DNA from 2 places in the Streptomyces sp. NBC_00637 genome. Region 2 is predicted to be linked to the other one. Evidence: riboswitches for the same ligand, from Rfam matches in the RefSeq annotation. Region 2 holds a riboswitch; the other holds the start of a gene.
The links. A riboswitch is a leader RNA that binds a small molecule or an ion and turns the genes downstream of it on or off. The one in region 2 is predicted to bind S-adenosylmethionine.
Positions count from the first base shown of each region.

Region 1: it holds a riboswitch for S-adenosylmethionine, as region 2 does, so the genes downstream of both, OG440_RS27275 (aminotransferase class V-fold PLP-dependent enzyme) here and thrC (threonine synthase) in region 2, are expected to answer to the same signal.

Region 1 is NZ_CP109046.1:6,229,280-6,232,682, forward strand. It holds gene OG440_RS27265 (cytochrome bc complex cytochrome b subunit) at 1-602, shown strand, start outside; gene trpD (anthranilate phosphoribosyltransferase) at 757-1,821, shown strand; SAM riboswitch class IV at 1,898-2,014, shown strand; gene OG440_RS27275 (aminotransferase class V-fold PLP-dependent enzyme) at 2,195-3,403, shown strand, end outside.
Region 2 is NZ_CP109046.1:4,647,438-4,650,840, reverse strand. It holds gene OG440_RS20490 (cold-shock protein) at 1-45, opposite strand, end outside; gene OG440_RS20485 (MoaD/ThiS family protein) at 571-846, opposite strand; gene thrC (threonine synthase) at 843-2,144, opposite strand; SAM riboswitch class I at 2,163-2,328, opposite strand; gene OG440_RS20475 (glucosyl-3-phosphoglycerate synthase) at 2,498-3,403, shown strand, end outside.

The DNA.
Region 1 (3,403 bases), 1.6 Mb from region 2:
TCGGGGTTCTCCTCGCGATCCTGGCGCTCTACCCCTTCATCGAGTCGTGGGTCACGGGCGACAAGCGCGAGCACCACATCCTGGACCGGCCGCGCAACGCCCCGACGCGCACCGCCCTGGGCGTCGCCTGGGTCACGATGTACATGATCATGCTGGTCGGTGGTGGCAACGACCTGTGGGCCACCCACCTCCACCTGTCGATCAACTCGATCACCTGGTTCGTCCGGATCTTCTTCATCGCCGGACCGGTCATCGCGTACATCGCCACCAAGCGGATCTGCCTCGGCCTCCAGCGCCGGGACCGGGACAAGGTGCTGCACGGTCGCGAGACCGGCACCATCAAGCGCCTGCCGCACGGTGAGTTCATCGAGATCCACGAGCCGCTGAGCCAGGAGCAGCTGCACACCCTCACGGCGCACGAGCAGTACGAGCCGGCGGCGATCGGCGCGGCCGTCGACGAGAACGGTGTCGAGCGCAAGGTGACGGGCAAGGAGAAGCTCCGCGCCAAGATCAGCGGCGCGTACTTCGGTGAGGACCAGCAGATTCCGAAGCCCACCGCGGAGGAGTACAAGGAGATCACGAGCGGCCACGGCCACCACTGATCGCTGAGGCGTCGCCACGCCACGGCAAAGGGCCCCGTCCGGTCTTCGGACGGGGCCCTTTGCCGTGCCCACGGGCTGGATAGGGTGGGGTGCGCCTTGTTTCGAGGCGCGGGTCGGCACACGACGGCACACGACGACACACGCAGGAGCGGCTATGAGCGCTGTGACCCCCGCTGGAGGCGACACCGCGGCGGGCCGTTCCTGGCCCGAGGTGCTGAACGGCCTGCTGTACGGCCGCGACCAGGACGCCGACGCCACGTTCTGGGCGCTGGACCGGATCATGCGCGGTGAGGCGACCGACGCGCAGATCGCCGGGTTCGTGGTGGCGCTGCGGGCCAAGGGCGAGACCGTCGCGGAGATCAACGGGCTCGTCCGGGCGATGTACGAGCACGCCAACCTGATCGAGGTGCCCGGTCCGACCGTCGACATCGTCGGCACGGGCGGCGACGGCGCGAAGACGGTCAACATCTCCACGATGTCGGCGATCGTCGTGGCCGGCTCGGGTGCCACGGTCGTCAAGCACGGCAACCGGGCCGCGTCCTCCGCGTCCGGCGCCTCGGACGTCCTGGAGAAGCTCGGCGTCAATCTGGAGCTGACCCCGCGGCGGGTGGCCGAGGTGGCCCGGGAAGCCGGCATCACCTTCTGCTTCGCGATCAAGTTCCACCCGGCGCTGCGTCATGTGGGCGCCGCACGCGGCCAGTTGGGCATCCGCACGGTGTTCAACGTGCTCGGCCCGCTGACCAACCCCGCCAAGGTGCGGGCCCAGGCGGTCGGGGTCGCGGACCCGCGGATGGCGCCGGTCGTCGCGGGCGTCTTCGCCGAGCGCGGCAACTCGTCCCTGGTCTTCCGGGGCGACGACGGACTCGACGAGCTGACCACGACGGCCACGTCCCGGGTGTGGGTCGTCCGCGACGGCAAGGTCACCGAGGAGACCTTCGACCCGCGTGACGTCGGGCTCGAGCTGGTCCCGGTCGAGGCCCTGCGGGGCGCCGACCCGTCGTACAACGCGGAGGTCGCCCGACGCCTTCTGGAGGGCGAGACGGGCCCGGTGCGGGAAGCCGTGCTGCTCAACTCGGCGGCGGCGCTCGTGGCGCTGGAGCCGGGCACCGGGACGCTGGCGGAGCAGCTGCGGGCCGGGATGGCCAGGGCGGCGGAGTCGATCGACTCGGGCGCGGCCAAGCGCGCCCTGGAGCGCTGGGTGGCCGCCAGCAACGCCTGACGCCCCACCGATGGCCGTCCCGCGATCCGGACACCGGTTGCGGGACGGCGATCACTTCACGTACGTTCCTGTGTCAGGTCATGAGTGACAGTCATGAGGCCCCGGCCGACTGTCCGGCAACCCTCCGTCCGTGGCGGGGTGCCCCGGGTGAAGACCAGGTCGTAGGCAGCGAGGTCTACGGCAAGCGCGGACCCCTCGCACTCTTTCGAGTGAGTACCGCCAGGGGTCCTGGTCGTTCGAGGGAGTCTCCCGTGAGCAAGCGAATGCGATAGGGCGTAGAGCCCCGCCTCCGCACACCCCTTTCACCTTCCTCCGTGCTCGAGCCGTGTCCGCTCGCACGGTGGTTCCCCCTTGCCTCTCACGGGAGTTCGCCATGTCCGTCCCCACCGCTGTCGCCGCCCGTACCGTTTGTGCCCCGCTGCCCGTTCTCGGTCGTGATGTCACGGTCCCGCTCGTGACGGGCGGCGAGGTCACCTACGCGGCGCTCGACTACGCGGCCAGCGCCCCCGCCCTCCAGCGCGTCTGGGACGACGTGGCGGCCTACGCCCCGTACTACGGCAGCGTCCACCGCGGCGCCGGCTACCTCTCGCAGCTGTCCACGGACCTCTTCGAGAACGCCCGCGGGACGGTCGCCGAGTTCCTGGACTGCCGCCCCGACGACCAGCTGGTCTTCACCCGCTCGACGACGGACTCTCTCAACCTGCTGGCGCGGGCCCTCCCCGCCGGCTGCCAGGTCTTCGTCTTCGAGACCGAGCACCACGCCGCGCTGCTGCCCTGGAAGGACGCCCGGGTCACCTGCCTCGACGCCCCGCGCACCCCGCGGCAGGCCGTCGAGACGCTGGAGCGGGCCCTCGCCGACCGGGACCCGCACGGGCCTGCCCTGGTCTGCGTCACCGGCGCCTCGAACGTCACCGGCGAGCTGTGGCCGGTACGCGAGCTGGCGGCCGCGGCGCACGCGCACGGTGCCCGGATCGTCCTGGACGCGGCCCAGCTGGCCCCGCACCACCCGGTCTCCGTGCGGGAGCTGGACGTCGACTGGGTCGCCTTCTCCGGGCACAAGCTGTACGCGCCCTTCGGCTCCGGCGTGCTGGCCGGCCGCGCCGACTGGCTGGTGGCGGCCGACCCGTATCTCGCGGGCGGTGGCGCCAGCCGCAAGGTCTCGCGGCGCGAGGACGGGGGAGTGGACGTGGAGTGGCACGAGAGCGCCGCCCGCCACGAGGCCGGCTCCCCGAACGTGATCGGCGCCTACGCCGTCGCCTCGGCGTGCAAGGCCCTCACCGAGGCGGGCTTCGACGGTCTCGTAGTCCGGGAGGAGTACCTGATCGCGAAGGTGCGGGCCGGTCTGGCCGAGGTTCCGCAGGTGAGGGTGCTGTCCCTGTTCGGCGACGACGCCCCGCGGGTCGGCGTGATCTCCTTCGTCGTCGAGGGCTGGAACAGCTCGCACTTCGCAGCCGCCCTCTCCGCCGAGTACGGCATCGGGGTCCGCGACGGCCTCTTCTGCGCCCACCCGCTGGTCCGCACCCTGCTGGGCGGCGACGCCCGGAGCCAGGGCGAGTGCGGCGCGCCGGAGGCGGCGCCCGGC
Region 2 (3,403 bases):
GTACCCCTTCTCCGCGTTGAACCATTTGACGGTGCCCTGAGCCATGCCTAACTCCCCTATTACTGGCCCTTGCACGGACCCGCACTTCGCGGATCCGGGTCAGACCTCACCCCCCGGTTGGCTTGGGGGCGTGCGCCGGAACGCGTCGACCGCGGCTGAATGTATCTGCCCAACTGCCGTCTGCAACAGGTCAGTCGGACGAGAATTCCGGACGCACGGGATCCGGAATGTAGCGAGAATTCGCCTGAATTGAGGGCAAGTCGGGCCCTATAAAAGCCGCAAAAGCCACGAAAGAGGCGCACACATTGGCTGCTTCTTGTCGGGCGCGGGGCAGAAATCAAAGCCTCCGGATCCGGTGATCCGGACCGGGTTCCCCAACTGTACCGCGCTCAACCACACTGAATTGCCCCCTCCGCTTCTATCGCGGAGAGGGCAATTCGATGAACGCTCGGTAATAACTGTTACCGACGGTTACTACCGATGGGTACTGAACAACGGTCAGTCACCGCCCGGACCATCGTTCGGACCATCACCCGGGCCATCGCCCGAACGTCCTCCGGAGCCGCCGTCTCAGCCGCCGGCGACGGCCGGGATGATCGAGACGCCGGCGCCGTCCGGGGTCGCCGTCTCCAGACCCTGCTCGAAGCGGACGTCGTCGTCGTTCACGTACACGTTGACGAACCGCCGCAGCTTGCCCTGGTCGTCCAGGACGCGGGCGGCGATACCCGTGTGGTTCTTCTCCAGGTCGGCGATGACCTCGCCGAGGGTGGCCCCCTCGGCCTTCACCTCGGCGCTGCCGCCGGTGTAGGTGCGCAGGATGGTGGGGATGCGGACGGTAACGCTCATGACGCGAGGCCAGCCTCTCGGAAGGAGTCGAGGTTCGGACGGATGGTCGCGGTCAGCCCGGTGCCGGCCACCGCGTCCAGGGTCTTCAGCCCGTCGCCCGTGTTGAGGACGACGGTCGTCTTGGTCGGGTCCAGCAGACCGTTCTCGATCAGCTTGCGCGTCACACCCACCGTCACCCCACCGGCGGTCTCCGCGAAGATGCCCTCGGTCCGGGCCAGCAGCTTGATCGCGTCGACGATCTGCTCGTCGTCCACGTCCTCCACCGCGCCGCCCGTCCGCCGCGCGATGTCGAGGACGTACGGACCGTCCGCCGGGTTGCCGATGGCCAGCGACTTGGCGATGGTGTCCGGCTTCTGCGGGCGGACGACGTCGTGCCCGGCCTTGTAGGCCACGGACACCGGGGAGCAGCCCTCGGCCTGCGCGCCGAAGATCTTGTACGGCCTGTCCTCGACCAGCCCGAGCTTGATCAGCTCCTGAAGGCCCTTGTCGATCTTCGTCAGCTGCGAACCGGAGGCGATCGGCACGACCAGCTGGTCCGGCAGCCGCCAGCCGAGCTGCTCGCAGATCTCGTACGCCAGCGTCTTGGAACCCTCGGCGTAGTACGGCCGCAGGTTGACGTTGACGAAGCCCCAGCCCTCGCCGGCCGAGTCGCCGATGAGCTCGGAGCAGAAGCGGTTGACGTCGTCGTAGTTGCCCTCGATGCCGACGAGTTCGCCGCCGTAGATCGCGGCCATGACGACCTTGCCCTGCTCCAGGTCGTGCGGGATGAACACGCAGGACCGGAAGCCGGCCCGGGCGGCGGCGGCGCCGACGGCACCGGCCAGGTTGCCCGTGGAGGAGCAGGACAGGGTGGTGAAGCCGAACGCGCGGGCGGCCTCGATGGCCTGGGCGACGACGCGGTCCTTGAAGGAGTGCGTCGGGTTGCCGGAGTCGTCCTTGACGAACAGCTTGCCGGCGTCGACGCCCAGCTCACGGGCGAGGTTGTCGGCCTGGACGAGCTTGGTCCAACCGGGGTTGATGTTGGGCTTGTCGGCCACGTCCGCGGGGACGGGCAGCAGCGGCGCGTAGCGCCAGATGTTCGCGGGTCCCGCCTCGATGCGCTTGCGGAGCTCCTCCGTGTCGTAGGAGGAGAAGTCGTAGGCGATCTCGAGCGGGCCGAAACACTCCTCGCAGGCGAAGACCGGGCCGAGGGGCACGCGGTGACCGCACTCGCGGCAGTTCAACGCCGCGGCCGGACCGAGGTCGACGGCAGAGGACGTCGTAGAGTCGGTGGTGCTTGCAACAGTCTGCGCAGCCATGTGAGGCGAGGCCCTTTCTCCTCATCTTCCTCACGACGCATCTCGCCGTGAGACGGATTTGGCACCTTCCCGAGCCGGGAGCCTCGCGGGGAGATCACCACATGAATCGGTGATCGTCACGAGACCGGCTGGAGGGTTGCCGGGGCTTCATCGGGCCGTATCCCTCTGCCCCTCTGGATGAGCGGTATGAAGTTGTGGACGGGGGCGACCTCGGACATGCGATGGTCACCCGCGTTGTTCAAGACTGTAACCGAAGGCCAGGACAGTTGAGATAGTCGTCCGAACCGCGAGATGGATCACACGGTCACCTTCCGTGCACCCGGTGTGATCACGACAGTGAGGAGCCGCAGACTGTGCTTCCAGAGACCGAGCGCTGGCTGGCCACCCGCTCCTGGGCCGTGACCGATCGTCCGCTCCACCGGATCCTGGCCGCCAAGCGCGCCACGAACCAGTCGGTGTCCGTCGTCCTGCCCGCGCTGAACGAGGAGGAGACGGTCGGTGACATCGTCGCGATCATCCGCCACGACCTGATGCACCAGGTCCCGCTCGTCGACGAGATCGTCGTCGTCGACTCGGGATCGACCGACCGTACGTCCGAGGTGGCCGCGGCGGCCGGCGCGCGGGTCGTCCACCGGGACGACATCCTGCCGCGCATACCGGCCGTGCCCGGCAAGGGCGAGGTCCTGTGGCGCTCCCTGCTGGTCACCACCGGGGACATCGTCTGTTTCATCGACGCCGATCTCAGGGAGTTCTCCTCCGACTTCGTCTCGGGGATCGTCGGCCCGCTGCTCACCGACCACGGCGTGGACCTGGTCAAGGGCATGTACGACCGTCCGCTGGGCGGCGCGGCCGGCCAGGGCGGGAGGGTCACCGAGCTGATGGCCCGCCCGCTGCTCAACATGCACTGGCCGCAGCTGGCCGGCTTCGTGCAGCCGCTCGGCGGCGAGTACGCGGCCCGCCGCAGCCTGCTGGAGCAGCTGCCGTTCCCCGTCGGCTACGGCGTGGAGCTGGGCATGCTGGTCGACGCCCTGCACCTGGTGGGCCTGGACGCCCTCGCCCAGGTCGACATCGGCGTGCGCAAGCACCGGCATCAGGACGGGCAGGCCCTGGGCCGGATGGCGGCGGCCATCTACCGCACCGCCCAGCTGCGGCTGGCCCGCGGGCACCTGATCCGCCCATCGCTCACCCAGTTCGAGCGGAGCTCGGACGGCTTCGAGCCGCGTACCTACTCCGTGGACACCGAGGAACGGCCGCCGATG